3 regions of the Flintibacter porci genome follow, and region 2 is predicted to be linked to each of the others. Evidence: riboswitches for the same ligand, from Rfam matches in the RefSeq annotation. Region 2 holds a riboswitch; each other region holds the start of a gene.
The links. A riboswitch is a leader RNA that binds a small molecule or an ion and turns the genes downstream of it on or off. The one in region 2 is predicted to bind ZMP and ZTP.
Positions count from the first base shown of each region.

Region 1: it holds a riboswitch for ZMP and ZTP, as region 2 does, so the genes downstream of both, ACEVJL_RS02925 (formate--tetrahydrofolate ligase) here and ACEVJL_RS15185 (IMP cyclohydrolase) in region 2, are expected to answer to the same signal.
Region 3: it holds a riboswitch for ZMP and ZTP, as region 2 does, so the genes downstream of both, pflA (pyruvate formate-lyase-activating protein) here and ACEVJL_RS15185 (IMP cyclohydrolase) in region 2, are expected to answer to the same signal.

Region 1 covers NZ_JBHEVB010000002.1:208,716-219,106, reverse strand. The annotation lists gene trmFO (methylenetetrahydrofolate--tRNA-(uracil(54)-C(5))-methyltransferase (FADH(2)-oxidizing) TrmFO) at 1-279, shown strand, start outside; gene plsX (phosphate acyltransferase PlsX) at 356-1,384, shown strand; gene acpP (acyl carrier protein) at 1,519-1,752, shown strand; gene rnc (ribonuclease III) at 1,834-2,514, shown strand; gene ACEVJL_RS02930 (AI-2E family transporter) at 3,103-4,239, shown strand; gene ACEVJL_RS02925 (formate--tetrahydrofolate ligase) at 4,296-5,963, opposite strand; ZMP/ZTP riboswitch at 6,024-6,113, opposite strand; gene ACEVJL_RS02920 (LysR family transcriptional regulator) at 6,144-7,088, opposite strand; gene rpmB (50S ribosomal protein L28) at 7,277-7,465, opposite strand; gene hprK (HPr(Ser) kinase/phosphatase) at 7,709-8,662, shown strand; gene ACEVJL_RS02905 (ROK family protein) at 8,666-9,613, shown strand; gene murB (UDP-N-acetylmuramate dehydrogenase) at 9,835-10,391, shown strand, end outside.
Region 2 covers NZ_JBHEVB010000020.1:14,816-25,206, forward strand. The annotation lists gene ACEVJL_RS15160 (low molecular weight protein-tyrosine-phosphatase) at 28-486, shown strand; gene ACEVJL_RS15165 (HAD family hydrolase) at 532-1,203, opposite strand; gene purD (phosphoribosylamine--glycine ligase) at 1,200-2,456, opposite strand; gene ACEVJL_RS15175 (phosphoribosylaminoimidazolecarboxamide formyltransferase) at 2,688-3,860, opposite strand; gene ACEVJL_RS15180 (immunity protein Imm33 domain-containing protein) at 3,867-4,964, opposite strand; gene ACEVJL_RS15185 (IMP cyclohydrolase) at 4,978-5,685, opposite strand; ZMP/ZTP riboswitch at 5,740-5,817, opposite strand; gene purN (phosphoribosylglycinamide formyltransferase) at 5,854-6,483, opposite strand; gene purM (phosphoribosylformylglycinamidine cyclo-ligase) at 6,496-7,539, opposite strand; gene ACEVJL_RS15200 (amidophosphoribosyltransferase) at 7,555-8,979, opposite strand; gene purC (phosphoribosylaminoimidazolesuccinocarboxamide synthase) at 9,013-9,723, opposite strand; gene purE (5-(carboxyamino)imidazole ribonucleotide mutase) at 9,803-10,297, opposite strand.
Region 3 covers NZ_JBHEVB010000006.1:194,405-204,795, forward strand. The annotation lists gene secA (preprotein translocase subunit SecA) at 1-2,700, opposite strand, end outside; glycine riboswitch at 2,951-3,037, shown strand; glycine riboswitch at 3,038-3,125, shown strand; gene ACEVJL_RS08580 (alanine/glycine:cation symporter family protein) at 3,229-4,647, shown strand; ZMP/ZTP riboswitch at 4,725-4,803, shown strand; gene pflA (pyruvate formate-lyase-activating protein) at 4,872-5,600, shown strand; gene pflB (formate C-acetyltransferase) at 5,617-7,860, shown strand; gene rlmD (23S rRNA (uracil(1939)-C(5))-methyltransferase RlmD) at 7,972-9,606, shown strand; gene ACEVJL_RS08600 (DUF6061 family protein) at 9,628-9,873, shown strand; gene ACEVJL_RS08605 (TetR/AcrR family transcriptional regulator) at 10,042-10,391, shown strand, end outside.

The sequences.
Region 1 (10,391 bases), on a different contig from region 2:
GTGGAGGGGTATGTGGAGTCCACCGCCTCGGGCTGTCTGGCCGCCATGGAACTGGCCCGGGAGCTGGAGGGCAAGGAGCCCATCAACTTCCCACGGGAGACCGCCATGGGCGCGCTGGCTCTTTACATCAGCGACGAATCTGTGGTACACTTTCAACCGATGAATATCAACTTCGGCCTCATTCCTGCCCTGGGCTACCGGGTGAAGGGAAAGCGGAACAAAAATGCGGAGCTGTCCAAACGAGCGCTGGAAGCACTGGACGGGCTGGATCTCACTTAACTGCATCCTCAGCAACTGTGACCGCTGCTGAGACAGACGAGCCTGAGACTCTCTGAGGAAGAAAGAAGGATGTTTTATGAAGATCATCGTTGACGCCATGGGAGGGGACAATGCCCCTCAGGCTCCTGTAATGGGAGCTATCCAAGCCAACAAGGAGTACGGTGTGGACATCGTGCTGGTAGGCCGGGGGGAGGAGATCCTCAAGGTGCTGGAGAGCAACGGCATCCAGGAGCTGCCCGCCGGGGTGGAGATCGCCCACGCCTCTGAGGTGGTGGAGATCTGCGACAATCCTGCCAATGCCTTCCGGGAGAAGAAGGACTCCTCTCTGACGGTGGGACTGAACCTGCTCAAATCCGGAGCCGGGGACGCCTTTGTCTCCGCTGGTTCTACCGGAGCTCTGCTCTCTGCGGCCACCCTGCTGGTCAAGCGCATCAAGGGCATCCGCCGGGCCGCTCTGGCTCCTGTGGTGCCTACGGGCAACGGGGGCGCGGTGCTCATCGACTGCGGCGCCAACGCCGAGTGTCCCCCGGAGTATCTGCTGCAGTTTGCCTACATGGGCTCCTACTACGCCGAGCACGTGCTGGGCCGTCCCGAGCCTAAGGTGGGTCTGCTGAACATCGGCGCGGAGCCCTCCAAGGGTACCACCCTCCAGACTACCGTCTACCCCATGCTCCAGGAGGCCGCCAAGGCCGGCCGCATCAACTTTGTGGGCAATGTGGAGGCCCGGGAAGCGGTTGAGGGCTCGGTGGACGTGATCGTCAGTGACGGCTACTCGGGCAACATCTTCCTGAAAACCATGGAGGGCACCGGACTGTTCCTGGCCCGGGAGATCAAGAAGATGTTTATGAAGAGCCTGCTGACCAAGCTGGCTGCTGTGATGGTCTCCGGCGGACTCAAGCAGTTCAAGAAAATGATGGACTCCAGCGAGGTGGGCGGCACCGCGCTGCTGGGTATCTCCAAGCCGGTGATCAAGGCCCACGGCTCCTCCGATGCCTACGCCATCAAGAACGCCGTGCGGCAGGCCAAACAGTTTGCCTCCTCCGGCATTATCGAGAGCATTACCGACAATGTGGACGTGATGCGTCTGGAGGTCACTCAGCTGTAAGGGAGACATGCTCGCTTGGGCACTTTTGCCCACCTGCATAAAAATTTCCAATTCCCTATTGACAGGCAGAGGGAATGTGCATATAGTAAGGAAAGAAAAACGTGCCTGGGGCACAGCAAAAGGAGCAGGCTACTATGATTTTTGAAAAGGTATGCGCACTGATCGCGGAGCAGTTCAATGTGGATGCGGATTCCATCACCATGGAAACCTCCTTTGAAGATGATCTGAACGCGGACTCTGTGGATATTGTGGACTTGTCTATGGCGCTGGAAGAGGAATTTGATATCGACGAGATGTCCGAGGAAGAAGCTTCTGCTATCAAGACCGTGGGCGATCTGGTCCGCTTCCTGCAGAATAAGATCGACTAATTTCCCAGACATTATAAGCAGAAACTCCGCCTTGGGGCGGAGTTTTGCTTATCTTACCTTGAAAAAAGTGAGGAACGACCAATGACCACCTTAGAAGAAAAGCTGGGCTACCAGTTTCAAAACCGGGAGCTGCTGGAAAACGCTCTGACCCACAGCTCCTGCGCCAATGAGAGCCGGGGCAAGCTGCAGAGCAATGAGCGGCTGGAATTTTTGGGAGACTCCATCCTGGGCATGGTAGTGGCCGACCACCTGTACCGGGGCCATCCCGATCTGCCCGAGGGAGAGCTGACCCGGGTGCGGGCCGCCCTGGTGTGTGAGGAGAGCCTGGTAGAGGTGGCGCAGGCCCTGGATCTGGGTTCCTACCTGCTGCTGGGCAAGGGGGAGGAGGCCGGCGGCGGCCGTACCCGTCCCTCCATTCAGGCGGATGCAGTGGAGGCCGTGCTGGCAGCGGTCTATCTGGACGGGGGTATTGGCTCGGCCCGGAAGATCATCCAGAAGTATATCCTCTGCCGGGAGATCGAGGGCATCACCAGTCCCCGGGACTACAAGACTGCCCTCCAGGAGCTGGTCCAGCGGGAGAGCGGACAGGTGCTCAAGTACCGGCTGGTGGGCTCTCAGGGGCCCGACCACGCCAAGCGCTTCTTCGTGGACGTGGATCTGAACGGGGAGCCTGTGGGCTCCGGCGAGGGACACAGTAAAAAAGAGGCCGAGCAGATGGCCGCCAAGGCGGCCATGGCGAAGCTGTCGAAGCCGAAGGCGTGACAGCAGGGCCTCTTGCGAACGAAAGTGAGCCGCGCCTTGGGCGCGTCCAAGCAAAATTCCCGGCCAGAGGCCGGGAATTTTCTTGCCGGAGGGCGGATTGATTCCGCCCGAGGATTTAAAATGATGGGGTTCCCGGAAAAGCACAGCTTTTCTGGGAGTGGCCGAGCAGATGGCCGCCAAGGCGGCGCTGAACCGGCTGGGCAAAAAATAAGCGATTATTGGGGCCCGCTCCTGGTGGAGACGGGCCCTTTTTATATGCCTGTTTGGCCAGATTAAAAAAGTGTTGACAAAATGGTTAGCATATGCTAATCTATGGGTGGTTAGAGATGAGAGAACAAAAGCCTCCCCTCCTCACACCTCCCTGCTTTCTTCCCCACACTCAGGCTTTTCAGATCTCTCTGGCCACCAGAATACCCAAAGGGACAGGCATCACCCTTGGGGAACCCCCAGCCGTGGGCATACACGCGGCTGGGGATTTTTTTGCCTGGGGAGAAACGGAAGGGTATGTTGACGGCAAAGGGCGGGCATGGTATAGTGGTATCGCGTTTTGCATGTGCCTGGGTATTATCCCGGGGAAAGGGGTTTTCTATGCCAATTAAATGGATGCGCAGCGTGATGCTGATTATTACCTATGCGGTATTTCTAGTGCTGGCGGTGATCAAATTTGATGTGATCCTGGATCTGGCAGGACAGGTCCTGACCAGCTGCCGACCGCTGTTTCTGGGCTTTGCCATCGCCTTTGTGCTCAACCGGCCCTGTGCCTTCTTCTGCCGCCACTATGAACGCAATCTGGGGGAGCGGTTCAAGAAACTGGGCCGTCCGTTGGCGGTGCTTACCTCCTATGTGGCCATGATTGCGATCATTGTGGCTCTGTTTTCCTTTGTACTGCCTCAGGTGGTGGACAGTATTCAGCTGTTTGCTGCCAGTGTCAGCGGCTATATGGTCAATCTGCAGGCCATTATCAATAAGATCGCTGAGTATCTGGATCTGTCTTCTCTGGACCTGAGTTCCCTGAGCAGCTATCTGCGCAGCTTCTTGGAGGGGGTGCTCTCCAGTGTCACCACGGCTGCCTCCCAGGTGATGGTGGTCACCAGCAGTATTTTGTCCATGTTCGTTACCCTGGTACTGGCCATCGTGTTCTCTATCTACATGCTGGCCGGACGGGAAAAGCTGCTGGACCAGGGCCGCAGACTGCTGCGGGCCTATCTGCCCGACCGGCATGTGACCTGGGTCAGCGATGTGATCCGCCTTACTGCCGAGACCTTTACCAACTTTGTCTCCGGTCAGGCCATTGAGGCCTGTATTCTGGGCGGACTGTGTGCGTTGGGTACCTTCTTTATCCAACCTGACTACGCCGCTCTCATTGGCGTTATTGTAGGTGTGTCCGCTCTGATTCCAGTGGCTGGTGCTTATATCGGGGCAATCCTTTCTGCCTTCCTGCTGGTGATGGTGTCCCCGGTGCGGGCCATCATCTTCCTGATCTTTTTGTCCATTCTCCAGCAGATCGAGGGCAATGTGATCTATCCCCGTGTAGTGGGTACCTCCATCGGCCTGCCGGGCATCTGGGTGCTGACGGCGGTGACGGTGGGCGGCGGCCTGTTCGGCCTGCTGGGTGTGCTGCTCAGCGTGCCGGTGGCCTCGGTGCTGTATGCCCTGCTGAAGCAGGATGTGGTGCGGCGGCTGCGAAAGAAAGAGCCAGCAAAACCGGAATCCAAAGAAGAATAACAAATAAAACGGCGCGCCGAAGAAAACTTCGGCGCGCCGTTTTTCTATGTTTACAATCAGAAGAGACCGGTGATTTTGCCGTTCTCGTCCACATCGATTTTCTCGGCGGCGGGAACCTTGGGCAGACCAGGCATGGTCATGATGTCGCCCGTCAGGGCCACCAGGAAGCCGGCGCCGGCGGACACCTTGATGTTGCGTACGGTGACGGTGAAGCCATCGGGAGCGCCCAGCAGCTTCTGGTCGTCGGAGAAGGAGTACTGGGTCTTGGCCATGCAGATGGGGAGGTTGCCGTAGCCCAGGTCGGTGAGCTGGGCCATCTGCTTGCGGGCGTTGGGGGTGAGGACCACGCCGTCGCCGTGGTACACCTTGGTGACAATGGCGTTGAGCTTTTCCTCAATGGAGGCCTCAGCGTTGTAGGCAAAGTGGAAGTCGTTGGGCTGCTCACACAGACGCACCACTTCCTCGGCCAGAGCAAGGCCGCCCTCGCCGCCCTTGCCCCAGACCTCGCTGAGGGCCACGTTGACACCCAAAGCCCGGCACTTGTCCTCCACCAGCTTCAGCTCGGCCTCCGTGTCAGTGGGGAAGCGGTTGATGGCCACCACACAGGGCAGACCGTAGACCTTGGTGATGTTCTCCACGTGGCGCAGCAGGTTGGGCAGGCCGCGCTCCAGAGCCTCCAGATTCTCGGCATTCAGGTCGGCCTTGGCCACACCGCCGTGGTGCTTCAGGGCGCGGACCGTGGCTACCACAACCACCGCATCGGGGGTGAGGCCCGCCATGCGGCACTTGATGTCCAGGAACTTCTCCGCACCCAGGTCAGCGCCGAAGCCGGCCTCGGTGATGGCGTAGTCGCCCAGCTTCAGAGCCATACGAGTGGCCATAATGGAGTTGCAGCCGTGGGCGATGTTGGCGAAAGGACCGCCGTGGATAAAGGCGGGAGTGCCCTCCAGGGTCTGGACCAGGTTGGGCTTGAGGGCGTCCTTCAGAAGAGCGGCCATGGCACCGGCGGCCTTCAGATCGCCGGCGGTGACGGGCTTCTCGTCGTAGGTATAGCCAACAATAATGCGGCTCAGACGCTCCTTCAGATCGGTGATGGAGGTGGCCAGGCAGAGAACTGCCATGACCTCGCTGGCTACGGTGATGTCAAAGCCGTCCTCCCGGGGAACGCCCTGCATCCGTCCGCCCAGACCGTCCACCACGTTGCGCAGCTGGCGGTCGTTCATGTCCACGCACCGCTTCCAGGTGATGCGCTTGACGTCGATCCCCAGGGCGTTGCCCTGCTGGATGTGGTTGTCCAGCATAGCGGCCAGCAGGTTGTTGGCCGCACCGATGGCGTGGAAGTCGCCGGTAAAGTGGAGATTGATATCCTCCATAGGTACCACCTGAGCGTATCCGCCGCCGGCAGCGCCGCCCTTGACGCCGAAGACCGGGCCCAGAGAGGGCTCACGCAGAGCCACCAGAGCGTTCTTGCCCATACGGCGCAGAGCATCGGCCAGACCCACCGTGGTGGTGGTCTTACCCTCGCCGGCGGGGGTGGGGTTGATGGCGGTGACCAGGATCAGCTTGCCGTTGGGAGCCTGCGTCTCATTGAGCAGGCGGTAGTCGATCTTAGCCTTGTAGCGGCCGTAGTACTCCAGGTACTCCTCGGCCACGCCGGCAGTCTTGGCGATGTCGCCAATGGGCTTCATAGGGGTGCTCTGCGCAATTTCAATATCGGTCAACATAACACAATTTCTCCTTTGTCCGCGCCCTTTTCACAAAAAAAGGGCGCACCGGTTTTTTACTCCGTGCGCCCAGACGGTCGGCATTAAGACGCTGAACGCGTCCGCTATACTTCATGTGGTACTCCACTTCCGTCAGTTGTATAGCTTATGTAGTGAGTGTATCACACCTCTTTCGGCACGTCAAGTGTCCGAAAGAGCAGAGCCCCGGTCAAACTGCCGGTAAAAGTCCTTGATGAGGGCGATAAAGGCCCGGGTGGCGGGGGAGAGGAAGCTGTTTTTCTTATAAACCACTGCCATCGGACAGGTGAGAGGGGGATCACCCACGGTGAAGAAGGACAGACGGTCCATATAGGGGGTGCGGTGGATGCCGCTCTCCGGCAGGAAAGTGAAGCCCATGTTCTCCGCCACCAGATTGATGGCGGTGGTGTTGTTGGTGGTGGTGAGGATATTCACCGGCTCCACGTTCTGAACGTTGAAGGTGTTATAGAGCAGGCGGGACAGACGCCAGTCCTCGGGCAGCATCATCAGGCGCTCGTGCTCCAGCTGCCGCAGGTCCCCGAAGGGGAGGGGAGCAGAGCAGGGGCTGTCCAGACCCTTGACCAGGGGATGGTCCTTGTGGGAGATGAGGAGGATGCGCTCGTGCATCACCAGTTCATAGCTCAGGTCGGTGAGGTTGCCCGGTGTGTGCATCAGACAGAAGTCTGTGACGCTGCTGGCGGCCAGATTGCCCAGCTGAGGCACCGGCGCCTCGTGGAGGACCACCTGTACGTCGGGGTACTTGGCGGCAAAGCGGGGCAGGATATCGGGCAGCAGGGTGGAGCCTCGCCAGGTGGACACGCCGATGTGCAGCTGCTGGCGCTTCTTCTCCTGCAGCTGCTGCAGGTCGCTCTCCAGCTGCCGGTCCAGATAGCCCTGGCGTTCCAGATAGGCGTGGAAAAGCTCTCCAGCGGCGGTCAGACGCAGAGGGGTGTGGGAGCGGTCCAGCAGGGTGACACCCAGATTGGCCTCCAGCTTAGCGAGATACTGGCTGAGGTAGGGCTGGGAGAGATAGAGACGGTCCGCCGCCTTGGAGATGCTGCGCTCCTTGACGATGGCCAAAAAGTATTCCGGATTTTTGACAAACATAACGGGCCTCCTGTTGGGCTGCGAAAGGGAACGGGCCGCTTAGCGCCGCCTTTTTAAGGATATCATATCATAAAATGGGGAAAAAGGGAATGTCTTGGGACAAAAGAAGGGGCATATGGCGGATTTTGGGAAAAAAGAAAATGCCCTGCGCCAAGCGACGCAGGACATTTTATCTTGCCATATACCAATTACACAGCGCGGGTGACCTTACCGGAACGGAGGCATCTGGTGCAGACGTACACGTGAGTGGGAGTCCCATTCACAATCGCCTTCACGCGCTTCACGTTGGGCTTCCAGGTGCGGTTGGAGCGGCGGTGGGAGTGGGAGACCTTGATACCGAAGGTGACGCCCTTGTCGCAGAATTCACATTTGGCCATGTTGCTTACCTCCTCGCTATGAGAGTACGCTTTCGATGAAGCATCGACTGGTATTTTACCAGATAATTTTCGGGAATGCAAGAGGTTTTTAAAAAAACTTGAATTTTTTTCTGAGAGGGTTCTAAATGGAAAAAAGTGTGAAACGGAAGGAAGAAATTAAACCCTGTGCTTGCGCCGGAAAGACAAATAAGCTATACTAAAACCAAATCGGCATGACAGCCTGGAACGCAAGGAGGAGACGCTATGGCAGAGCGTGGAAAAAGCGTAAAACTGGGAGAGATCATCCGGGAGTTCCAACTGGAGATTTTAAATAAAGGTCCCAATTACGAGGATATGCCTCTGACCACTTTGGACGTGAACCGGCCCGGCCTGCCCCTGAGCGGTTTTTTTGAGCATTTTGATGCCCGCCGCCTGCTGGTCATCGGCCTGACCGAGCACACCTATCTCTCCGGCATGGAGCCTCAGGCCCGCCGGGAGAGTTTTGACCGGCTACTGGCCCATCCGGTGCCCGCGCTGATCATCACCCGGGAGCTGGAGCCCTTCCCCGAGTGTATGGAGATGGCCATTAAGCATGAGCGCACTGTGCTGCGCACACAAGAACATACTTCTGCCTTTATGAGCCGCCTCATCGGCAGCCTCTTTAATCACCTGGCGCCTCAGATTACCCGCTCCGGCGTGATGATGGAGATCTACGGCGAGGGCGTGCTCATTCAGGGTGAGTCTGGCGTGGGCAAGAGTGAGGTTGCCATTGAGCTCATTCAGCGGGGACACCGCATCATTGCCGATGACGCGGTGGAGATCAAGGAGACCAACCACGGTACCCTTATGGCCACAGCCCCGGAACTCATCCGCCACTATATGGAGCTTCGCGGCATCGGCGTGGTGGACGTGCGGCGGCTGTTTGGTATGAGCGCCATCAAGACGGAGCAGGAGATCGATATGGTCATCAAGCTGGAGCCCTGGGACGACAGCGCGGTCTATGACCGCCTGGGCCTGGAGGGAGCGGTGACTCAGATCCTGGGCGTCTCGGTGCCCTGTCTGACCATCCCGGTCAAGCCCGGACGGAATCTGGCCAGCATCGTGGAGGTGGCGGCCATCAACAACCGTAACCGGAAGATGGGCCATAACGCGGCTCTGGAGCTGACCCGGAAAATGGATGAACACTTTAAAAAACTCATGGAAGAGGGAGAGCGGTAAACCATGTATATCGGAATTGACGTAGGCGGCACCAACCTGGTGGCCGGACTGGTAGATGAGAACGGTAAGATCCTGCACAAGGCGTCCTGCCCGGTGGATAAGAGCATGACGGCGGAGGAGCTGACCCGCCAGCTGGCCAAGCTGTCTCTCCAGGCGGCCAAAGAGGCCGACTGTCCGCTCTCTGAGATCCAGGCGGCGGGCGTGGGCCTGCCCGGTCTGGTGAGCAATAAGACAGGCATGGTGATCAAGACCACCAATATGCCCTTCTACAACACCCCCTTCCGGGAAATTTTCCAGGAGGACCTGAAGATCCCCGTCTACCTGGGCAACGACGCCGACTGTGCCGCGGTGGGCGAGTACTGGGCGGGCTCTGCCAAGGGCTTTGACCCTGCTCTGGTCATCACTTTGGGTACCGGTATCGGCAGCGGCATGGTCCGGGGCGGAAAGCTCTACATCGGCCACGGCGGCGCCGGTATGGAGGCTGGCCACATGATCATCCATCCCAACGGGGTGCGCTGCGGCTGCGGCAACCTGGGCTGCTGGGAGCAGTACGGCTCCGCCACCGCTCTGGTTCGTCTGACCCGGGAGGAGATGGAGTACAACCGGGACAGCATGCTGTGGCAGCTGTGCGACGGGGATACCCGCAAGCTGGAGGGCCGTACCACCTTCCAGGCGGTGCGTGAGGGCGACGCCACGGCCCGCAAGGCGCTGGACCGTTACCTGGAGGGCCTGTCCATGGGCCTTATTAACCTGGTGAACGTGCTGTTCCCCGAGATCGTCTGTCTGGGCGGCGGTATCAGCAATGCCGACGACGACCTGCTGCTCAACCCCCTGCGTGAGCTGGTCCACCGGGGCAGCTTCGACAAGGACCACCTGCCCCGCATTGAGCGGGCCAGCCTGGGCAACGACGCAGGTGTGGTGGGTGCCGCCATGCTGTGCAATATGTTCTGATTTTTCCGCGTGAACCAAATGGGATTCCCCCGGCCAGAGGAAGCGCTCCGGCCGGGGGAATTTATATTGGGTAAAGTTGCGGGTGTACTATTTTATTTGACGGTGAAATTTGCTATAATATAATGTCTACTGAATAAACTGCAAATCAGCTTGTTCTCGCGGCAGCGGCCGCATAATTCCACTTGTTATATTTGAAATCCGCAAGGAATTTGGAGGTCACAATGGATCAATTTGACCAGTTGTTTGATCAATTACAAAAGTGCTGCCCCGACATGGAGCTGCTGAAACAGGAGCCCATGGCCCGCCACACCACCTTCCGTATCGGCGGCCCGGTGCCCCTCATGGCCCGGCCCACAAACGAGGAGCAGGTGCTGGCGTGCGTCCGGCTTACCCGGGAGAATCAGATTCCTCTGGTGGTGCTGGGCAACGGCTCCAACCTGCTGGTGGCCGATGAAGGCGTGCAGGCTTTTGTGCTGGATATGACAGGACTGAGCCGTCTGGAGCGCACCGGAGAGCGGGAGATCACCGTCGGGGCAGGCGTTACCCTGGCCCGGCTGGCCTCTTTTGCCGCCGGAGAGGGACTGACCGGCCTGGAGTTTGCCGGTGGAATTCCCGGCACTCTGGGAGGCGCCGTCATGATGAATGCCGGAGCCTATGGAGGCGAGATGGTGCAGGTCGTGCGCCGTACCCGGTGCCTCACCCCCGAGGGGACCGTGAAGGAGATCATAGGGGAGGAGCATGACTTCTCCTACCGCCACAGTGTCTTTTCTCAGGGGAA
Region 2 (10,391 bases):
ACTGCACATTTTAAGGCGATTTTATATATGATAAAGATTCTGTTTGTATGTCACGGCAATATTTGCAGAAGTCCAATGGCTCGCTTTATCATGGAAGATTTGGTGAAGAAAGCGGGATTGGAGGAGCGAATCAAGGTAGACTCTGCCGCCACCAGCACAGAGGAGATCGGAAACCCAGTTTATCCTCCGGCACGGCGAAAGCTGGCCGAGTATGGGATCGGATGCCAAGGGCATGCGGCCAAGCAGATGAAAAAGGCCGACTATTCTGACTATGATCTGCTGATTGGTATGGATCAGGCCAATCTGCGCAATATGACCCGAATCTGTGGGGGGGACCCGGAGGGAAAGATCCATCTGCTGATGGATTATACGGATCGTCCCGGCCAGGTGGCCGACCCTTGGTACACCGGAGATTTTGAGACTACGTACCAGGATGTGCTGGAGGGGTGTCAGGGCTTGCTGGAGGAATTAAAAAAAGGACGTTAAAAAACAGAGGACCGACCCTATGGGGTCGGTCCTCTGTTTTAAGAATCAAGAATCCAGCTGCTGAGTCAAAAAGTCCCGTACCTCCAGCAAACTGGCGCAGCGGCGAAAGAGCAGTGCATCCAGTTCCGGAGTAGGGGGGATCATATCAGGAACCATAATAACCTTCATTCCCGCCTGAGAGGCAGAGAGAATCCCGTTGCGGGAGTCCTCCACAGCAATTGTCTGGGCGGGATCCGTGCCCAGTGCCCGGCAGGCCAGCTGGTAGATCTCCGGGTCGGGCTTGCTGTGGACCACCTGATCGCCGGTAATGATGGCGAAGAAGTAGGAACCGAGGCCGGTTAGCTCCATGCGGCGCAAAGTACGTTCCCGGCCGGTGGAGGTGGCCAAAGCGATGGGGATATTCCGGGCCTTCAGAAAGTCCAAAATTTCCCGTACTCCTGGCTTCATGGGAACGCCTTCCCGCTCCATTCTGGCCTGAGAATAGGCAGAGCAGGTCTTCATAAACTCCTCTTTTGGGAACTCTGGGCCAAAGAGGTCCAGCATTTTCTGATGAATATCCGTGCGGTTTTGTCCCACAAATTCCAGATAATACTCGCCGATCTGGGGCCAGCCAAGTTCCTTTCCTACGGCCAACCAGGTCTGGTTGGTCAGTCGTTCCGTATCAAAGAGAACGCCGTCCACGTCGAAGACAACGCCCTGGAGAGCAAGCTGACTCATACCTTACCGATGTCCTTGCGCATGTGCATATCCTGGAAGGAGATGGGGGCACAGGCGGCATAGGCGTTGGAGATGGCCTCGTCCAGGTCAGCGCCCAGGGCAGTCACACCCAGCACACGGCCGCCAGCGGTGACGATGGTGCCGTCCTCCTGACGCTTGGTGCCGGCGTGGAACACGGTGGCGGACTTACCCGCCTCCTCCAGACCGGAGATGGGGTAGCCGCTCTGGTACTTCACCGGGTAGCCGCCGGAAGCCAGCACGATGCAGCAGGCAGCGCCGTCCTTCCACTTGACCTCTACCTGGTCCAGGGTACCGTTCACGCAGGCCTCAAAGATGTCCATGAGGTCGCTGTCCAGCATGGACAGCAGGGGCTGGGTCTCAGGGTCGCCGAAGCGGGCGTTGTACTCTACCACCTTGGGACCGTCCTTGGTGAGCATCAGGCCGAAGTAGATGACGCCCTTGAAGGGACGGCCTTCCGCCTTCAGAGCGGCCACGGTGGGCAGGAAGATATTCTCCATGCACTCCTTGGCAATCTCGGCGGTGTACTTGGGGGAGGGGCAGAAGGCGCCCATGCCGCCAGTGTTGGGGCCAAGGTTGCCGTCATAGGCGCGCTTGTGGTCCTGGGAGGACAGCATGGGGACCAGGTGCTCGCCGTCGCAGAAGGCCAGCACGGTGACCTCGGGGCCAACCATGCACTCCTCAATGACCACGGTGGAGCCGCTCTGGCCAAACTTGTGGTCTTCCATCATCTCCCGGACAGCGGTTTTGGCCTCGTCCACAGTGGAGGCCACGACCACGCCCTTGCCCAGAGCCAGGCCGTCGGCCTTGACTACAATGGGGGCGCCCTGCTCGTCGATGTAGGCCAGAGCCTTGTCCATCTCAGTGAAGGTCTCATACTTGGCGGTGGGGATGTGGTACTTCTTCATCAGCTCTTTGGAGAACGCCTTGCTGGCCTCAATAATGGCAGCGTTGGCACGAGGGCCGAAGGCGGGAATGCCGGCGGCCTCCAGGGCGTCCACCATACCAAGAGCCAGAGGATCATCGGGAGCCACCATGACAAAGTCCATGGCATTTTCCTTGGCCCAGGATACCATGGCGTCTACATCGGTGGCTTTGATGGGAACACAGGTGGCTACCTGGGCGATGCCGCCGTTTCCGGGGGCGCAGTAGAGCTCGGTTACCTTGGGGCTCTGAGCCAGTTTCCAGCAGATGGCGTGCTCACGGCCGCCGCCGCCGACTACCAATACTTTCATATCAAACACCTCATTTAGTAAGAGAAAAGGCCTAAAATTGTCGCCAATTCCCCTCGGAGAGCGGAGAGGGGCACGCGGGGGGAACTGGTTCCCGCCCGCGAGGGCCGGAGCGCGTCAGCGCATCTGCATGTTCCGCAGAACATGCCCGGCCCTTGAGGGGGGTATCCAACTTGGTTTCCTTGGGAACCAAGTTCGTATCTAGGGGGGACAACGTCCCCCCTAGAGGTATTTTTAATGATGGAACAGCCGGATGCCGGTAAAGGCCATCACCATGCCGTACTTGTCGGCGGTGTCGATGACCTGCTGGTCACGGATGGAGCCGCCGGGCTGGGCAATGTACTGCACGCCGGACTTGCGGGCGCGCTCCACGTTGTCGCCGAAGGGGAAGAAGGCGTCAGAGCCCACGGTCACACCGGACATCTGGGCAATCCAGGCCTGCTTCTCCTCGTCGGTGAGCACCTCAGGCTTCACCTTGAAGGTGTTCTGCCACACGCCGTCGGCGAGGATGTCGTCGTGCTCATCAGAGATGTAGATGTCAATAGCGTTATCCCGGTCGGGACGGCGGATGTTGTCCACAAACTGCAGGCCAAGGACCTTGGGATGCTGGCGCAGCCACCAGATGTCGGCCTTGTTGCCGGCCAGACGGGTGCAGTGGATGCGGCTCTGCTGGCCGGCGCCCACGCCGATGGTCATGCCGTTTTTCACGTAGCACACGGAGTTGGACTGGGTGTACTTCAGGGTGATGAGAGAGAGGAGCATATCGTGCTTGGCCTGCTGGGGCAGGTCCTTGTTGGCGGTGACGATATTCTGGAGCATCTCCTCGTTGATGTCCAGATCGTTGTAGCCCTGCTCAAAGGTGATGCCGAAGATGTTGCGGCGCTCCACAGGAGCGGGAGTGTAGTTGGGATCGATCTCCACCACGTTGTAGCCGCCCTTGCGCTTGGTCTTCAGGATCTCCAGAGCCTCCTCGGTGTAGCCGGGGGCGATGATGCCGTCGGATACCTCGGCGGCCAGGAAGCGGGCGGTATCGGCATCGCACACGTCGCTGAGAGCGGCCCAGTCACCAAAGGAGCACAGGCGGTCGGCACCCCGGGCGCGGATGTAGGCGCAGGCGACGGGGGAGAGCTCTCCCTCGGGGGCAAAGTAGATGTGACGCTCCACATCGGTGAGGGGCAGACCCAGGGCGGCACCGGCGGGGGAGACGTGCTTGAAGGAGGCGGCGGCGGGCAGGCCGGTGGCCTTCTTCAGGGCCTTGACCAGCTGCCAGGAGTTGAGGGCGTCCATGAAGTTGATGTAGCCGGGCTTGCCGTTGAGCACCTTCAGAGGCAGTTCGCCCTCCTCCATGAAGATGCGGGCGGGCTTCTGGTTGGGGTTACAGCCGTATTTCAGTTCCAGTTCGGTCATCGTATTTCATCCTTTCTGATCGGAATCTTGGGGATTGAGGGGTTCATAGTGGAAGGCTCCGTCCTCGCCCCGGGCAAAGGCACTGCCGTAGGGGGCGCTGAGCAGGGGGATCAGGTCGGGGTCGTAATTGCAGAGGGTATTGAGGGAGTAGACTCCGATGTGGGAGGGGTCGCTGAGGTACTCTTCGCTCTCCACAGCGGCAAAGAAGCGCCAGCCGCTGTCCTGGCCCTCCCGTTCCGGCTTTTCCCGGTAGCAGTAGCCTACCGGTTTGCCGGAGACAGTGATCTCGTCGGTAGCCAGACAGGCGGCGGGGCCGTCCCAATCCTTCAGGAGAGGCCGCATTTCCGGCTCGGAAAGTTTATAGCTCTTTCCCGCAGGACGGGGCCACATACGGCCGCACCAGGCTTGCTTGCTGCCCAGCAGGTCCCGCACCAGGCGCAGGTTCAGATCCCGGTAGGAGACGGCGTCCTGCTCGCCTCCAATGCGGAAAGCCCAGTAGGCGGCGCCGCATACCAGGTCCACAGCGTACTCATCCCAGCTGTGGAAGGCGGCGGCCTGCTCTACCCAGTACTGGGACAGCTCCTGATACTCCTCCATGGTGATGAGCTCGCAGGCGCAGGCGGAACGGAGATAGCCCAGGGTCTCGCTGATGTCCCAGGCCAGAAAGCCACGGCGGCCCACAATGGGCTGGAACTGACGGGCAAAGTCGGACAGGCGCTGGAAGCCGGACACAGCTTGGGGAGTCAGTTCATCCAGGGAGAAATTGGGGCGGTCCTCCCAGAAGGATTCAAAGTCCAGATACTCCCGGTGGATGTGCACCGTGTTCTGGCAGAAAGCGATCAGGCTGTCCTTGTCGGTAATGCCGAACACCTCAGACAGATGGGTGCGGGCGGCCTGCTGATCTTCCTTGCTCAGGCAGAAGGGGATGGAGGTGAAGTACTCCTCTCCGGCGTCCTCCATGGTGGCCAGGCCCGGCGTTTTCCGCAGGGCGGGTACCCCGGCCAGCAGCAGGGGAAAGGCCTTGGAGGAGCAGAGCACCGGGGGCTGGAAGGCAGCGGCGGCTCGGGCACGCTGAAATTCCAAAATGGGGTCGGTCAAGGGCATGGGGGCCTCCTTCTTACTGGTGCTTGTTGATGATCACAGTGTCCGCCTGGCCGGAGGAGAGGTCGATGTAGCTGACATACAGGGAGACCTTGTTGTCCTCGTTCAGGTTCTCCCAAACCTCCTTGGCCAGGGTCTGGGCGTCGGGGGCGGAGATGGCTACCCGGCGGGGCTCGCCCTCAAAGGAGGGCAGGGGGTCCAGGTTCTCCTGGTAGGTGTGGATGAAGCGGCCTTCGCCGGACAGGGGGGCGTCGTACTCGTAGAAGTAGCGGTGGTTGCAGCTGGGGTCGCCGTCGGCGCTCTTCAGGATGGACAGGCAGAAGGCGCCGTCCTTCTCCACCACGCCGGAGATGCGGGGGGTGTAGTTGGGGCCGTCGGGCTCGTAGCAGCGGGTGCGGAGGGCCTCGATGTAGCTCTTGCCCTCCAGCAGGCCGTCCCGGATGGTGTCGGTCTGGTCACCATTGGTGACCACCAGGGTATCGCCCACCTTGCGCACGGGGTGGTAGATGATGAGAGAGGGGTCCACCATCTTGCTCTCGTCAAAGGCCCGGGTGCGGATGCCGTCCTCGGTGGCCTCAAAAATGCGGTTGCGGCTGTTCTCGCTGCGGCCCATGATGAAGTAGACCACCACGGCCTTGGCGCCGTCAGCGGACTTGCCCAGCATGATACCGCGGCCGGGGTAGGGGTGGCTGCGCAGCAGGTCGTTAAAATTCAGAAGTTCCATAACGTAAGCTCCTTTTCACAAAATAAGCAAATGGGCGCACCACGTTTGTGCAAACGGGTGCGCCCAGACGGTCGGCTCTCAGAGGCGGCACTCCCCGTGGTCACTCCACTTCCGTCAGTCATGCCGCTTGATTACATTGTAAAGGGGCGGGCGCACCGAAAAGGGGGATCAGTCCAGAATCCGGACAGTCCGGCCCTCTACCTTCAGCCGTCCCTGACAGAACAGAGACACGGCCTGGGGAAGCAGCTTCCACTCGCAGTTCTCCATGATCCGCCGCTGCAGCACCTCGGGGGTGTCGTCGGGCAGTACCTCCACCGCCTTTTGGGAGACGATGGGGCCTCCGTCGCACTCCTCAGAGACAAAATGCACGGTCGCACCCGACAGCTTGACCCCGTACTCCAGAGCCTTCTCGTGGACATGGAGTCCATAGCAGCCGGGACCGGCAAAGGAGGGGATCAGGGCGGGGTGGACATTCAAAATGGCATTGGGGAAAGCCTGTACCATCTCGCTGGTGAGGATGACCATAAAGCCAGCCAGCACCACCAGGTCGATGTGCAGCGCCTGGAGCTGTTCCACCAGAGCCACCGTCATGGCCTGGCTGGAGGGGTAGGACTTCCGGGCCACCACATAGGTGGGGATGCCCGCCTTCTTGGCACGCTCCAGGGCGTAGGCGTCGGGGTTAGAGGCGATGACAGCGGCAATCTCGCCGTTCACGATCTCACCCCGGGCCTGGGCGTCGATCAGAGCCTGAAGGTTGGTGCCGCCGCCGGAGACCAGCACGGCAATGCGCTTTGCCATGGGCGCACCTCCTCAGACCAGTTCCACCCCAGCCTCGCCGGAGACCACCTGGCCGATCTGGTAGGCCTGCTCGCCGGCGGCCTTCAGGATCTCCAGGGCCTGGGCGGCCTGCTGGGCGGGAAGGGCCAGGATCATGCCGATGCCCATGTTGAAGGTGTTGTACATATCCCGCTCGGGGATGCCGCCCTTCTTCTCGATGAGGTCGAAAATGGGCAGGCGGGGGAAAGAGTCCAGCTTGATCTGGGCGGTGAGGCCCTCGGTCATCATGCGGGGCACGTTCTCATAGAAGCCGCCGCCGGTGATGTGGCTGATGGCGTGGATGTCCACACCGGCCTTCAGCAGGGCCTTAATGGCCTTGACATAGATGCGGGTGGGGGTGAGCAGGGTCTCGCCCAGGCTCTTGCCGCCCAGCTCCTCCATGGGGGAGGTGAGATCAGCGTGCTCCACGTCAAAGACCTTGCGCACCAGGGAGAAGCCGTTGGAGTGGACACCGGTGGAAGCCAGGCCGATGAGCACATCGCCCTGGGCCAGGTGCTTGCCGTCGATGATCTTCTCCTCGTCTACGATACCCACGGAGAAGCCGGCCACATCGTAGTCCTCATCGGGCATGAGGCCGGGGTGCTCGGCGGTCTCGCCGCCTACCAGGGCGCACTCAGACTGGCGGCAGCCCTCGGTGATGCCGGTGACGATCTCAGCGATGCGCACGGGGTCGTTCTTGCCGCAGGCGATGTAGTCCAGGAAGAACAGGGGGGCGGCGCCGCCGCAGATGATATCGTTGACGCACATGGCCACGCAGTCGATGCCGATGGTGTCGTGCTTGTTCATCAGCTGGGCCAGGCGCAGCTTGGTGCCCACGCCGTCGGTGCCGGAGACCAGCACAGGCTTTTTCATCCCGGCCATATCGGGGGCAAACATGCCGCCGAAGCCGCCCAGAGTGCCCAGCACGCCGGGAATGTAGGTGGATTCCACCATGGGCTTGATGCGCTCGACCGACTCGTAGCCGGCGGTAACATCCACGCCGGCAGCGGCGTAGGACTCAGAATGAGAATTTTTCATACGAGAAAACCTCCGTTAACCTTTTCCGTTCCAGCAATAGGTGCATACCTTATCCCGGTCGAGGCCGATGGCCTCCAGCAGGCCCTCCAGGGACTGGTAGCCCAGGGAGGTGAAGCCGAACTTTTCGCAGATGGTCTTCAGCATGCACTGACCGCGCTGGGTGGTGCCGTCAGCGTACTCCTCCAGGTGCTGCTGTCCCTCGTCGCCCTCCAACTCCTGGATGGTGCGGCGGGCCAGCAGGTCCATGTCAGAATTGCCGCGGGAGAAGTTGAGGTATTTGCAGCTGTACATGATGGGGGGGCAGGCGGAACGCATGTGGACCTCTTCCGCGCCGGACTCATAGAGGAATTCCACCGTCTCCCGCAGCTGGGTGCCCCGGACAATGGAGTCGTCCACGAACAGCAGTTTCTTGCCCTCGATGAGCTCGGGCACGGGGATCTGCTTCATCTTAGCCACCTGGTTGCGCACCTCCTGATTGGCAGGCATAAAGGAGCGGGGCCAGGTGGGAGTGTATTTTACGAAGGGGCGGGCAAAGGGCTTGCCGCTGCGGTTGGCAAAGCCGATGGCGTGGGGCAGACCGGAGTCGGGCACGCCGGCCACATAGTCTACCTTGGGCAAAGCGCCACGAGACACCTCGTCCCGGGCCATGATCTCACCGTTGCGGTAGCGCATGACCTCCACGTTGATGCCCTGGTAATTGGAGTTGGGGTAGCCGTAGTAAGTCCACAGGAAGGCGCAGATCTTCATCTCCTCGCCGGCGGGGGAGAGGGTCTCACACTCGTCGGCGGTGATACGCACGATCTCACGGGGACCCAGCTCGTAGGCGTCCTGGTAGCCCAGCTTGTGGTAAGCGAAGGACTCAAAGGAGACGCAGTGTGCTCCCTCCTTCTTGCCCACCAGCACGGGCAGACGGCCCACCCGGTCACGGGCGGCGATGATCTCGCCCTTCTCCGTCAGAATGAGCAGGGTGAGAGAGCCCTGGATCTCCTCCTGAGCGTGGAGAATACCGCTGACCAGATCATCCTTCTGGTTGATAAGGGCGGCGGCCAGCTCGGTGGCGTTGACCTTGCCCGAACTCATGGCCATGAACTGGTGGCCGTGGTCGGAGAAATAGCGCTGGATGAGCTCCTCCGAGTTGTTGATGATACCCACCGTAGTGATGGCGTACAGCCCCAGGTGAGACCGCACCAGCAGGGGCTGGGGGTCCGTGTCACTGATACAGCCGATGCCGCAGTTGCCGTGGAACTCGCTCAGGTCCTTCTCGAACTTGGTGCGGAAAGGGGTATTTTCAATGGAGTGGATCTGGCGTTGAAATCCGTCCTGCTCGTCGTAGATCAGCATACCGCCCCGGCGGGTGCCCAGGTGAGAGTGGTAGTCCACTCCGAAGAAGATATCCAGGGTCACGTCCTGGTGCGCCACCGCGCCAAAAAAGCCTCCCATGTTAGTGCCTCCCTAAGTTAGTCTTGATCAATCTTACTTACCCAGCAGACGGCGGGCCATCTCCTGATAGGCACCCTCCACGTTGCCCAGATCCCGGCGGAAGCGGTCCTTATCCAGCTTCTCTCCGGTCTTGGAGTCCCAGAAACGGCAGGTGTCGGGGCTGATCTCGTCGGCCAGGACGATGGTGCCGTCGGCGGTCTTGCCGAACTCCAGCTTGAAGTCAACCAGGGTGACGCCGCACTCGGCCAGGGTCTTCTTCAGGAAGTCATTGACCTGGAAGGCATACTTCTTGATGAGGTCGATCTCGTCCCAGGTGGCCAGCTTCAGAGCGACCGCGTGGTAATCGTTGATGAGGGGATCGTGAAGATCATCGTTCTTATAGGAGAACTCGATGGTGGGCTCGTCAAACACGATGCCCTCCTTCACGCCGTAGTTGCTGGCAAAGTGGCCGGCAGAGATATTGCGGACGATGACCTCCAGGGGGACAATGGAGACCTTCTTCACCGCGGTCTCACGCTCGCTGAGCTCCTCCACAAAGTGGGTGGGCACGCCGGCCTTCTCCAGCTGCTGCATGAGGTAGTTGGTCATCTGGTTGTTGATGGCGCCCTTGCCGGTGATGGTGCCCTTCTTGGCGCCGTCAAAGGCGGTGGCGTCGTCCTTGTAGGAGACGATAACAACATTGGGGTCCTCGGTGGAATAGACCTTCTTGGCCTTGCCCTCGTACAGCTGCTCCAGTTTGTTCATAATGAAATCCTTCCTTCCTGATGTTGTTTCAAACGATATGTTGAAAAGTGGATCTTGCAAATGGGCGGGAACGCGGGGGTCAGGCCAGCTCGGCCTGAAGCTTCTGCTCCTTCTGAGCGATCTGATCGGCCATCTTCTCCCGGGCGGCGTCCAGCTTGGCGGCCAGCTCGTCATCCGAGACAGCCAGAATCTGGGCGGCCAGCACGGCAGCATTTTTTGCGCCGTTGATAGCCACGGTGGCCACAGGGATACCGCTGGGCATCTGGACGGTAGCCAGCAGGGCGTCCAGTCCGTCCATGGCGCCGCCCTTCATGGGGATGCCGATGACGGGGAGGGTGGAGTTGCCCGCGAAGGCGCCGGCCAGGTGGGCGGCCATGCCCGCGGCACAGATCAGCACGCCAAAGCCATTGGCCCGGGCGGACCGGGCAAATTCCGCGGCGGCGGCAGGGGTGCGGTGGGCGCTGAGAATGTGGGCCTCAAAGGGAATGCCGAACTCCTCCAACTGGGTACAGGCACCCTTTACTACCGGCCAGTCGCTATCCGAGCCCATGATCACAGCCACTTTTTTGCTCATAGATGCTCTCTCCTTTCAGATGGTCCGATCCAATCGCCATAAGGTTTCTTGTTTTTGGAAAAGAAAAAAGTCAGGCCATCTGCGCGCACAGACA
Region 3 (10,391 bases), on a different contig from region 2:
ACCGCAGGGACAGGGATCGTTGCGGCCGATCTTGATGGCCTTGCGCTGAGGCTGCTTGCGGACGGTGCCGTCGCTGGCGCCGGACTCGCCGGTGATCTTGGCCACGCGCTCACGCTTGACCTCCTCGTTCTTGCGCAGACGCACCAGGAACAGACGGCGCAGGGTCTCCTCCTGAATGGCGGCCACCATCTGCTCGAACATCTCGTAGCCTTCCTTCTTGTAGGCCACCACGGGATCGGTCTGGGCGTAGGCCCGCAGTCCGATGCCCTGCTTGAGGTCGTTCATGGAGTCGATCTGATCCATCCAGTACTCGTCAACCACCCGCAGCATGAGCACCCGCTCCAGCTCCCGCATGAGGGGAGAGCCGATCTCCTGCTCCTTGGCGGCATAGACCTCCTTGGCACGGTTCTCCACCAGCTCCACCAGCTGCTGCTCGTTGCACTTCTGCAGCTCCTCATCGGTAAGAGCAAGCTCGCCGGGCTGGAGGAACATGGTGTGGAACAGAGCGGTAGCCTCCCGGAAGGACTCGGCATCCATGTGCTTCTGCTCGCCCATATGGCCCTGGATGGCGTTCTCCACCATGGTGTGGATCATATTCTGGATGGAACCCTGCAGGTCCTCGCCATCCAGCACCTGGCGGCGCTGCTTGTAGATGACCTCACGCTGGGTGTTCATAACGTCGTCGTACTGCAGCACGTTCTTACGGGTCTGGAAGTTACGGGACTCCACCTGCTTCTGGGCGTTCTCAATGGCGTTGCTGAGCATCTTCTGCTCAATGGGGGTATCCTCGTCTACGCCCAGCTTCTCCATCATGCCCATGACCCGCTCAGAGCCGAACAGACGCATGATGTCGTCCTCCAGGGACAGGTAGAAGCGGCTCTCGCCGGGGTCGCCCTGACGGCCGGCACGGCCGCGCAGCTGGTTATCGATACGGCGGGACTCGTGGCGCTCGGTGCCCAGGATAAACAGGCCGCCGACCTCACGTACCTTCTCCGCCTCTTCCTTGATCTCGTCCTTATACTTAGCCTCGGCGTCGGCAAACATCTTCCGGGCGTCCAGGATCTCCTGGTTGTCGGTCTCGGCGTAGCCGGTAGCCTCGGCGATGAGTTCGTCGGACATGCCCGCCTTACGCAGGTCGGCCTTGGCCAGATACTCGGCGTTACCGCCCAGCATGATATCGGTACCACGGCCGGCCATGTTGGTGGCCACGGTGACCGCGCCCAGCTTACCGGCCTGGGCCACGATCTCAGCTTCCTTCTCGTGGTTCTTGGCGTTCAGGACGTTGTGCTTGATGCCGCGGCGCTTGAGCATGTCGGACAGCTCCTCCGACTTCTCAATGGACACGGTACCTACCAGAACAGGCTGGCCCTTCTCGTGGCACTCCTCGATCTGGCTGACCACCGCACGCAGCTTACCGGCCTCGGTCTTGTACACCACGTCGTGGTGGTCGACACGCTGCACGGGCTTGTTGGTGGGGATCTCCACGATGTCCAGCTCATAGATAGTGCCGAACTCTTCCTCCTCGGTCATAGCAGTACCGGTCATACCGGAGAGCTTGTCGTAGAGACGGAAGTAGTTCTGGAAGGTGATGGTGGCCAGGGTCTTGGACTCGTTGGCCACTTCCACGTGCTCCTTGGCCTCGATGGCCTGGTGCAGGCCCTCGTTATACCGACGGCCGAACATCAGACGGCCGGTGAACTCGTCCACGATGATGACCTGTCCGTCCTTCACCACGTAGTCGATGTCCCGCTTCATCACGCCCCGGGCCTTGATGGCCTGGTTGATGTGGTGGGACAGGGTGGTATTCTCGGGGTCGGCCAGGTTCTCAATGTTGAAGGCTTCCTCGGCCTTCTTGATGCCCCGGGCGGTGAGGGTAGCGGTGCGGGCCTTCTCGTCCACGATATAGTCCGCATCGATATTGACATCCTCTTCCTCCTTGTCATCCACCTTGGCAATGCGCTGGCAGGTGAGCTTGGAGACAAACTGGTCCACCACGGTGTAGAGCTGGGTGGACTTCTCGCCCTGGCCGGAGATGATTAGAGGGGTACGGGCCTCGTCGATGAGGATGGAGTCCACCTCGTCCACGATGGCAAAGTAGTGGCCACGCTGTACCAGCTCCTGGGAGTAGATGGCCATGTTATCACGCAGATAGTCAAAGCCAAACTCGTTGTTGGTACCGTAGGTGATGTCGGCGTCGTAGGCCGCCTTCTTATCCTGGCCCATGACTCCGTGGATGACCAGACCCACGGTCAGACCCATGAAGCGGTAGACCTTACCCATCCACTCGCTGTCGCGCTTGGCCAGGTAATCGTTGACGGTGACGATGTGCACGCCCTTGCCGGCTAGTGCGTTGAGGTAGGCAGGCAGGGTAGCCACCAGGGTCTTACCTTCACCGGTCTTCATCTCAGCGATACGGCCCTGGTGCAGGATGATACCACCGATGAGCTGTACCCGGTAGGGACGCATGCCCAGCACACGCCAGGCGGCCTCACGGCAGGCGGCAAAGGCCTCAGGCAGGATATCGTCCAGGGTCTCGCCGTCCTTCAGACGCTGCTGGAACTCCGGGGTCTTGGCCTGGAGTTGCTGGTCGCTGAGCGCTTTGTACTCATCCTCCAGGGCCTCGATCTTCTCCACCAGCGGCATAATCGCCTTGACCTCCCGCTGAGAACTGGTGCCGAAAATTTTCTTCAGGAAACTCATATTCGATCACACCTCGTTGTTGTTACTCGTAAAATCGCTCCGCCCGGGAAAGCCATCCGGGCATATTATCGTCTCAGTATACCACAAGCCTTCGGCGGAAAAAAGAGCAAATTGTAAACTTTCCCTCACAGAATCTCCAATTTCTTTCTATCCCGCCCTCAAATATCCACCACATGCACATAAATGTACGCCAGGGGTTGACAGTTTGTAGCACCTGTGGTATGGTTAGATTCACAATTGAACAGGACAAACGAAGCGCCCAGGAAAATGGCCGTCGGCCTGCCGAAGGAGTAACACTCTCAGGTGTCCCTGTTGGGACGAGGACTGTGCGTGGATGTGACTCTGGAGAAGCTCGACCACGAGTGCCGAAGGTGCAAAGCGGGAATTCCCGCCAATCTCTCAGGCAAAAGGACAGAGACGAACAAACCGCCCCGCCGTTTTTTCGGCGTGGGTCTGTTTTCGCCCCATCATAGACCGTGGAAGCTTCCACGGTCTTTTTTGTTCTGGATATTTTAGGGGGAGAAAACGATGTCTGAAGCACTGCAATCCTTAGAGGCCGCACTTTATCCTATCGTGGTCAATATCAACACCTACCTGTCCAGCTATATTCTGGTCTTCCTGCTCATCGGCGTGGGTCTTTTCTATTCCATCCGAACCCGCTTTGTTCAGGTACGCTGCTTCGGCGAGGGCATGAAGAAGGTATTCGGAAATGTGTCTTTGCGTGGCGGACGGCAGGAGCAGGGTATGAGTTCCTTCCAGGCTCTGGCCACCGCCATCGCCGCCCAGGTGGGCACCGGCAACATCGTAGGCGGCTCCGGCGCTATTCTGGCCGGCGGCCCCGGCGCCATCTTCTGGATGTGGATCATTGCCTTCTTCGGCATGGCCACCATCTATGCAGAGGCTACTCTGGCCATCAAGACCCGCATCACCGACGAGAAGGGCGACTTCCACGGCGGCCCCGTCTACTACATCACCACCGCTTTTAAGGGCGCTTTCGGCAAGTTCCTGGCCGCTTTCTTTGCGGTAGCCATCATTCTGGCCCTGGGCTTTATGGGCTGTATGGTTCAGTCCAACTCCATCGGCTCTACCTTCCAGACCGCCTTCGGCGTGCCCTCCTGGATCGTGGGCGTGGTGCTGGTTATCATCTGCGGCTTCATCTTTGTGGGCGGCGTGCAGCGTCTGGCCGCTGTCACCGAGAAGATCGTCCCTATCATGGCCGCTATCTTCCTGCTGGGCGCGCTGGCCGTACTGGTCATCCGCATTCAGTATATCCCCGCCACCTTCGCTATGATCTTCCAGTATGCCTTTGAGCCCCAGGCCATCATCGGCGGCGGCTTCGGTTACGCATTGAAGGAAGCCATCAGCCAGGGTGCCAAGCGCGGCCTCTTTTCCAACGAGGCCGGCATGGGTTCCACCCCCCACGCTCACGCTCAGGCCAACGTGAAGGATCCCCACGACCAGGGCGTGGTAGCCATGGTCAGCGTGTTCATCGACACCTTTATCGTGCTGACCCTCAATGCTCTGGTGGTCATCTCCACTCTGTACACCCCCGGCGGCATTCTGGCCCAGGGCTACACCGAGGAGGTTTCCCAGGTCATCAACAAGACCAACCTGGCCCAGACCGCCTTTGGTACCGTGTTCGGTACCCAGGCCGGCGCCATGTTCGTGGCCGTTTGTCTGTTCTTCTTCGCCTTCTCTACGGTGCTGAGCTGGAACATGTTCGGCAAGATCAACATCATCTACCTCTTCGGCAAGAAGGCCGCTCCCGTCTATTCCGTCATCGCTCTGGTGTTTATCTTCCTGGGCACCCTCATGTCCAATGACCTGGTGTGGGAGCTCACCGACATGTTCAACAACCTCATGGTCATCCCCAACGCCATCGCCCTGTTTGCCTTGTCGGGCGTGGTGGTAAAGATTTGTCACATGAGCAAAAAGGCTTCCAAATAATTTTGTGCAGTTTATATGAAAACACGAAAAAGACCGCCGTCCCCTTGACAGGGTCGGCGGTCTTTTGTTATCCTAAGGGCGGATCATATGACTGACGGAAGTGGAGAGACCACAGGGAGTATGATCGTCATGATGCCGACCGTCTGGGCGCCGAAAAGTGGCCCGGAAGGGCGGCTTTTTTGCGCCTTTTTTTGCCTATTCAGGGCGGAAAGGAAGTATTTTTCATGACCGGATTCATTCATTCGCTGGAGAGTATGGGACTGGTGGACGGCCCCGGTGTACGGGCCGTGGTCTTTCTTCAGGGCTGCCCTCTCCGCTGCCTCTACTGCCACAATCCGGACACTCAAACCTTCTCCGGCGGACAGGAGACTACGCCCGAGGCCCTGGTCAAACGGCTGCTCCGCTTCCGGCCTTATTTTGAATCTTCCGGCGGAGGCGTTACCTTCTCCGGCGGCGAGCCCCTCGGACAGCCCGACTTTCTACTGGCGTGTCTGAAGCTGCTCAAAGCAGAGGGGGTCCACACCTGCATCGACACCTCCGGCGTAGGCCGAGGTGACTACGAGGGCATTCTCAAACACACCGACCTGGTGCTCTACGACGTAAAGCACCATCAAAGAGAGGGCTACCGGAAGATCACCGGTCTGGAGATGGACCCCACCCTGGCCTTTGTGGAGGCAGTACGGAAGGCAAACGTCCCCATGTGGGTGCGCCACGTGGTGGTCCCCGGCCTCACCGACCGTCCGGAGCATTTGACTTCCCTAAGCGAATACATCGCCACCCTGCCCCGGGTGGAGAAGGTGGAACTTCTCCCCTACCACACCCTGGGCGTTCACAAGTATCAAACGCTTGGCATCCCCTATCCGTTGGAAGGGGTGCCGCCGATGAACAAGACAACACTGGAACCTTGGAACCGGCAGCTCAATGAAGCCTGCTGCCGGAACACAGACAACTAAGAAAGGAATGGGAGCTATGAGCATCGACGTCAACTGCACCGCTTGGAAAGGATTTCGCACCGGCGAGTGGCGCCACCTGGTGAATGTGCGCAACTTCATTCAGAAAAACTACACCCCCTATCAGGGAGGGGACGACTTCCTGGCCCCCATCTCCCCCAAGACCGCCAAGGTCTGGGAGAAGGCAGAGTCCCTCATTCTGGAGGAGATCAAAAAGGGCATCATCGACGTGGAGACCCACGCTGTCTCCGGCATCGACAACTTTGCCCCCGGCTACATTGACAAGGACAACGAGGTGGTCGTGGGCCTTCAGACCGACGCCCCCCTCAAGCGCATCGTCAACCCCTTCGGCGGCATCCGCAACGCCGTCTCCGCCTTGGAGCAGTACGGCTACCAGCTGGACCCGGAGATCGAGCGCCACTTCCGCCTCTACCGCAAGACCCACAACGAAGGCGTCTTTGACGCCTATCCCAAGCGTACCCGGGACGCCCGCCACGCCGGTCTGCTCACCGGCCTGCCCGACGCCTATGGCCGCGGCCGCATCGTGGGCGACTACCGCCGCGTCCCCCTGTACGGCACCGACTTCCTTATTGAAGAGAAGCAGAAGGATCTGGACATGCTGGACGGCCCCATGACCGACGAGCGCATCCGCCTGCGGGAAGAGGTCCAGATGCAGATCCGCGCTCTGAAGGAGATGGCCTCCATGGCCGCCAAGTACGGCTGCGACATCACCCGCCCCGCCGAAAACGCCCATGAGGCGGTGCAGAATCTGTACATGGCCTACCTGGCCGGTATCAAGGAAAATAACGGCGCTGCCACCTCCCTGGGCCGTGTGTCCACCTTCCTGGATATCTACATCCAGCGTGACCTGGACAACGGCCTGCTGGACGAGCAGGGCGCCCAGGAGCTCATCGACCAGTTTGTCATCAAGTTGCGCCTGGTGCGTCACCTGCGCACCCCCGAGTATAACGAGCTCTTCGGCGGCGACCCCACCTGGGTCACCGAGTCCATCGGCGGCATGGGCATTGACGGCCGCACCCTAGTCACCAAGAACTCCTTCCGGATGCTCCACACTCTCACCAACCTGGGCACTGCCCCCGAGCCCAACCTCACCGTCCTCTGGAGCAAGGACCTGCCTCAGGGCTTTAAGGACTACTGCTCCAAGATGAGTATTGCCACCGACTCCATCCAGTACGAGAGCGACGAGCTGATGCGCCCCATGTACGGCGACGACTACTGCATCGCCTGCTGTGTGTCCGCCATGGCGGTGGGCAAGCAGATGCAGTTCTTCGGCGCCCGGGCCAACCTGGCCAAGAGCCTGCTGTACGCCATCAACGGCGGCGTGGATGAGAAAAAAGGCGGCGTTATCGTCCCCGGCATCGAGCACGACATGGACGAGGTGCTGGACTACCCCAAGGTGCTGGCCAATTATAAAAAGGTACTGGCCTATGTGGCTGAGCTCTACGTGGACACCATTAACATCATCCACTATATGCACGACAAGTACGCCTATGAGAGCAGCCAGATGGCCCTCCACGACACCCTGGTGGAGCGGCTGGCCGCCTTCGGCGTGGCCGGCCTGTCCATCGCCGCCGACTCCCTGTCCGCCATTAAGTTTGCCAAGGTGCGCCCCATCCGCAACGAGCAGGGCGTAGCCGTGGACTTCACCATTGAAGGTGACTTCCCCAAGTACGGCAACGACGACGACCGGGTGGATGACATCGCCGTGGAGATCGTCTCCTACTTCTCCGCCGAGCTGAAAAAGCACCCCCTGTACCGCAATGCCATCCACACCCTCTCCGCCCTCACCATCACTTCCAACGTGATGTACGGCAAGAAGACCGGCGCCACCCCCGACGGCCGCAAGGCGGGTGAGCCCTTTGCCCCCGGCGCCAACCCCATGCACGGCCGTGACATGAACGGCGCTCTGGCCTCCCTCAACTCGGTGGCCAAGATCCCCTACCGTGCTGTGTGTCAGGACGGCGTGTCCAACACCTTCTCCATCGTCCCCGAGGCCCTGGGCAAGGACGAGGACCAGCGCCGAGCCAATCTGGTGGCTATTCTAGACGGCTACTTTGTCCAGGGAGCCCACCACCTGAACGTGAACGTCCTGCACCGGGAAACTCTGCTGGACGCCATGGATCACCCCGAGAAGTATCCCAGCCTCACCATCCGTGTCTCCGGCTATGCGGTGAACTTCAACCGCCTCAGCCGGGAGCAGCAGCTGGAGGTCATCCAGCGCACCTTCCACAGCGCCATGTGATTTTTCCACACCTTCTGCCCCGCCGGTGCAAAACCGGCGGGGTTTTTTATCTTTACGCAGCGGGGGCAGACATGGTATGATGGGGGAAAACAAACATGTGGGAGGCGCCTCATGGCCGACTGGAAGAAAAATTCACTGCATGATCTGCACATCGACAGCTACACCGCCCAAGGCTTCGGTGTGGCCCGGCTGGATGGCCGGGTGGTCTTTATTCCCGGCACCATCCGGGGAGAGGACTGGAAGGTTCAGCTATTAAAGGTACAAAAGAACATCGCCTGGGGCCGTGGCGTGGAGCTGCTCACCCCCTCTCCCGCTCGTGTGGAGCCCGACTGCCCCATCAGCGGCAAGTGCGGCGGCTGCCAATACCGTCACATGACCTACGAGGAGGAGCTGACGGCCAAGCGGGACCGGGTCAATGACGCTCTGCGGCGGCTGGGCGGCCTGGATTTGGAGCTGCCTCCGGTGCTTGGGGCGGAAGATCCCCTGCGCTACCGCAACAAGGTGCAGCTGCCCGTGGCCCAGGGAAAGCAGGGCCTGTCCATCGGCTACTTCCGTCCCCGGAGCCATGACGTGCTGGATGTGGAGGACTGCCCTCTCCAGCCTCTGGCGGTGACCCGGCTGCGCGAGGCCTTCAAGGACTGGATGGAACAGTGGTCGGTGCCTGCCTATGACGAGAGTACCTGTCAGGGACTGATCCGTCACCTCTATGTGCGCACCAACCAGGCAGGACAATCTTTGTGCTGTGTGGTTGCCAACGGGAAAAAGCTGCCCCAGGTTTCCGAATTGGTAGAGGCTCTGTGCAAAGCGGAACCGGGACTCATCGGTCTGGTTCTCAACATCAATCAGGCGGATACCAACGTAATTTTAGGTCCTGAGTACCGCACTTTGTGGGGCCAGGATTTTCTGGAGGAGACCCTGTGCGGTATGACCTTCCGGCTGTCTGTCCCCTCCTTTTTCCAGATCAACTGGGCTCAGACCCAGCGGCTCTATGCCCAGGCGGTGGATTTTGCCTCCCTCACTGGACAAGAGACCGTGCTGGACCTGTACTGCGGCATCGGCACCATCTCTCTGGCTTTGGCCCAGAAGGCGGGGCAGGTCATTGGCGCCGAGATCGTCCCCCAGGCCATTGAGGACGCTAAGGCCAATGCTGCACGCAACAAGGTGAATAATACCCGTTTCTTCTGCGGCGACGCGGGATCAGTGGCCGCTCAGCTTGCCCGGGAGGGTGTGCGTCCCCAAGTCATCTGCGTGGACCCACCCCGGAAGGGATTAGCACCGGAGGTACCCGCCATTCTGGCCTCCATGGCCCCGGAACGTATCGTCTATGTCTCCTGCGACCCGGCCACTCTGGCCCGGGACGCCAAGCGTCTGGAGGAGCTGGGCTACTGGGCAGTCAAGGTCCAGGCCGTGGACCTCTTCCCCCGCACCGCTCACGTGGAAACGGTTGTCTTGCTTTCCAAGGGTGAGATCGACTCGAAAAAGGTTCGGGTTGAGTTCTCTTTGGAAGATATGGATATGTCTGATTTTCAAGATAAGGCAACCTACACACAGATTAAAGACTATGTGTTGGAGCATACCGGACTAAAGGTATCTAACCTGTATATCTCTCAAATCAAGAGAAAGTGCGGGTTGGAGGTCGGAAAGAACTACAATCTGCCGAAAGCGGAGGATTCCAGACAGCCCCAGTGTCCGCCTGAAAAAGAGAACGCAATCCGAGAAGCAATGAAATATTTTGGGATGATTTAATCCCGTATTTTGGAGGTTCTTATGGATAAGGTGATTTCTTGTGAGTTCAATATGGATACCGCCTGTGTGGAGCTTCGCTTCGCTGACGGCAGCATGATTTCCATTGACTGCACCGCTGTGGAGAACGAGGTAGCAGACAATATGTATCAGAGATCAGAGCTTGACTATCTGATTTACAATGATCCGGCAGCCTATGCAGATTTAATCCTCAACGGCAATGCGGAAACCTACTTGAAAACCGTAACAGAATATAAACCTTTGGATTGATTGCCAAAGATAAAGCAAGCCGCCTGTGCGGGCATGAGAAATGCTCGTACAGGCGGTTTTTTGGGTAGTGGATGTTGGCATAGAATTAGATTTTTAATTACTTGACCGAATCGGTTATCGGTGCTATACTATGAATAACCGAATCGGTCACTTGAAAGGAGAAATTAAATGGACAAATTTTTTGCACTAAGCGAGGAAAAGCAAATTACCATCATCAATGCGGCACTCCAGTGCTTTGGTAAGTTTGGATATGATAAGGCTTCTGTCAACGATATTGCTGTAACGGCGCATATTTCAAAGGCATCCGTATTTCAGTACTTTGGCAACAAAAAACAACTGTATACCTACCTGTTGGAATATTGTATGAAAATCATTATGCCTTCGTTTGACCAAACGATACTTGATTCAGAAACCGATCTGTTTAACCGCATTCTGGTTTCCAGCAAGATGAAAATGGCCGCAATGAAAACACACCCGTTTATTACTCAATTTATAGCAAGTGTTTGGGAAGAAGCTTC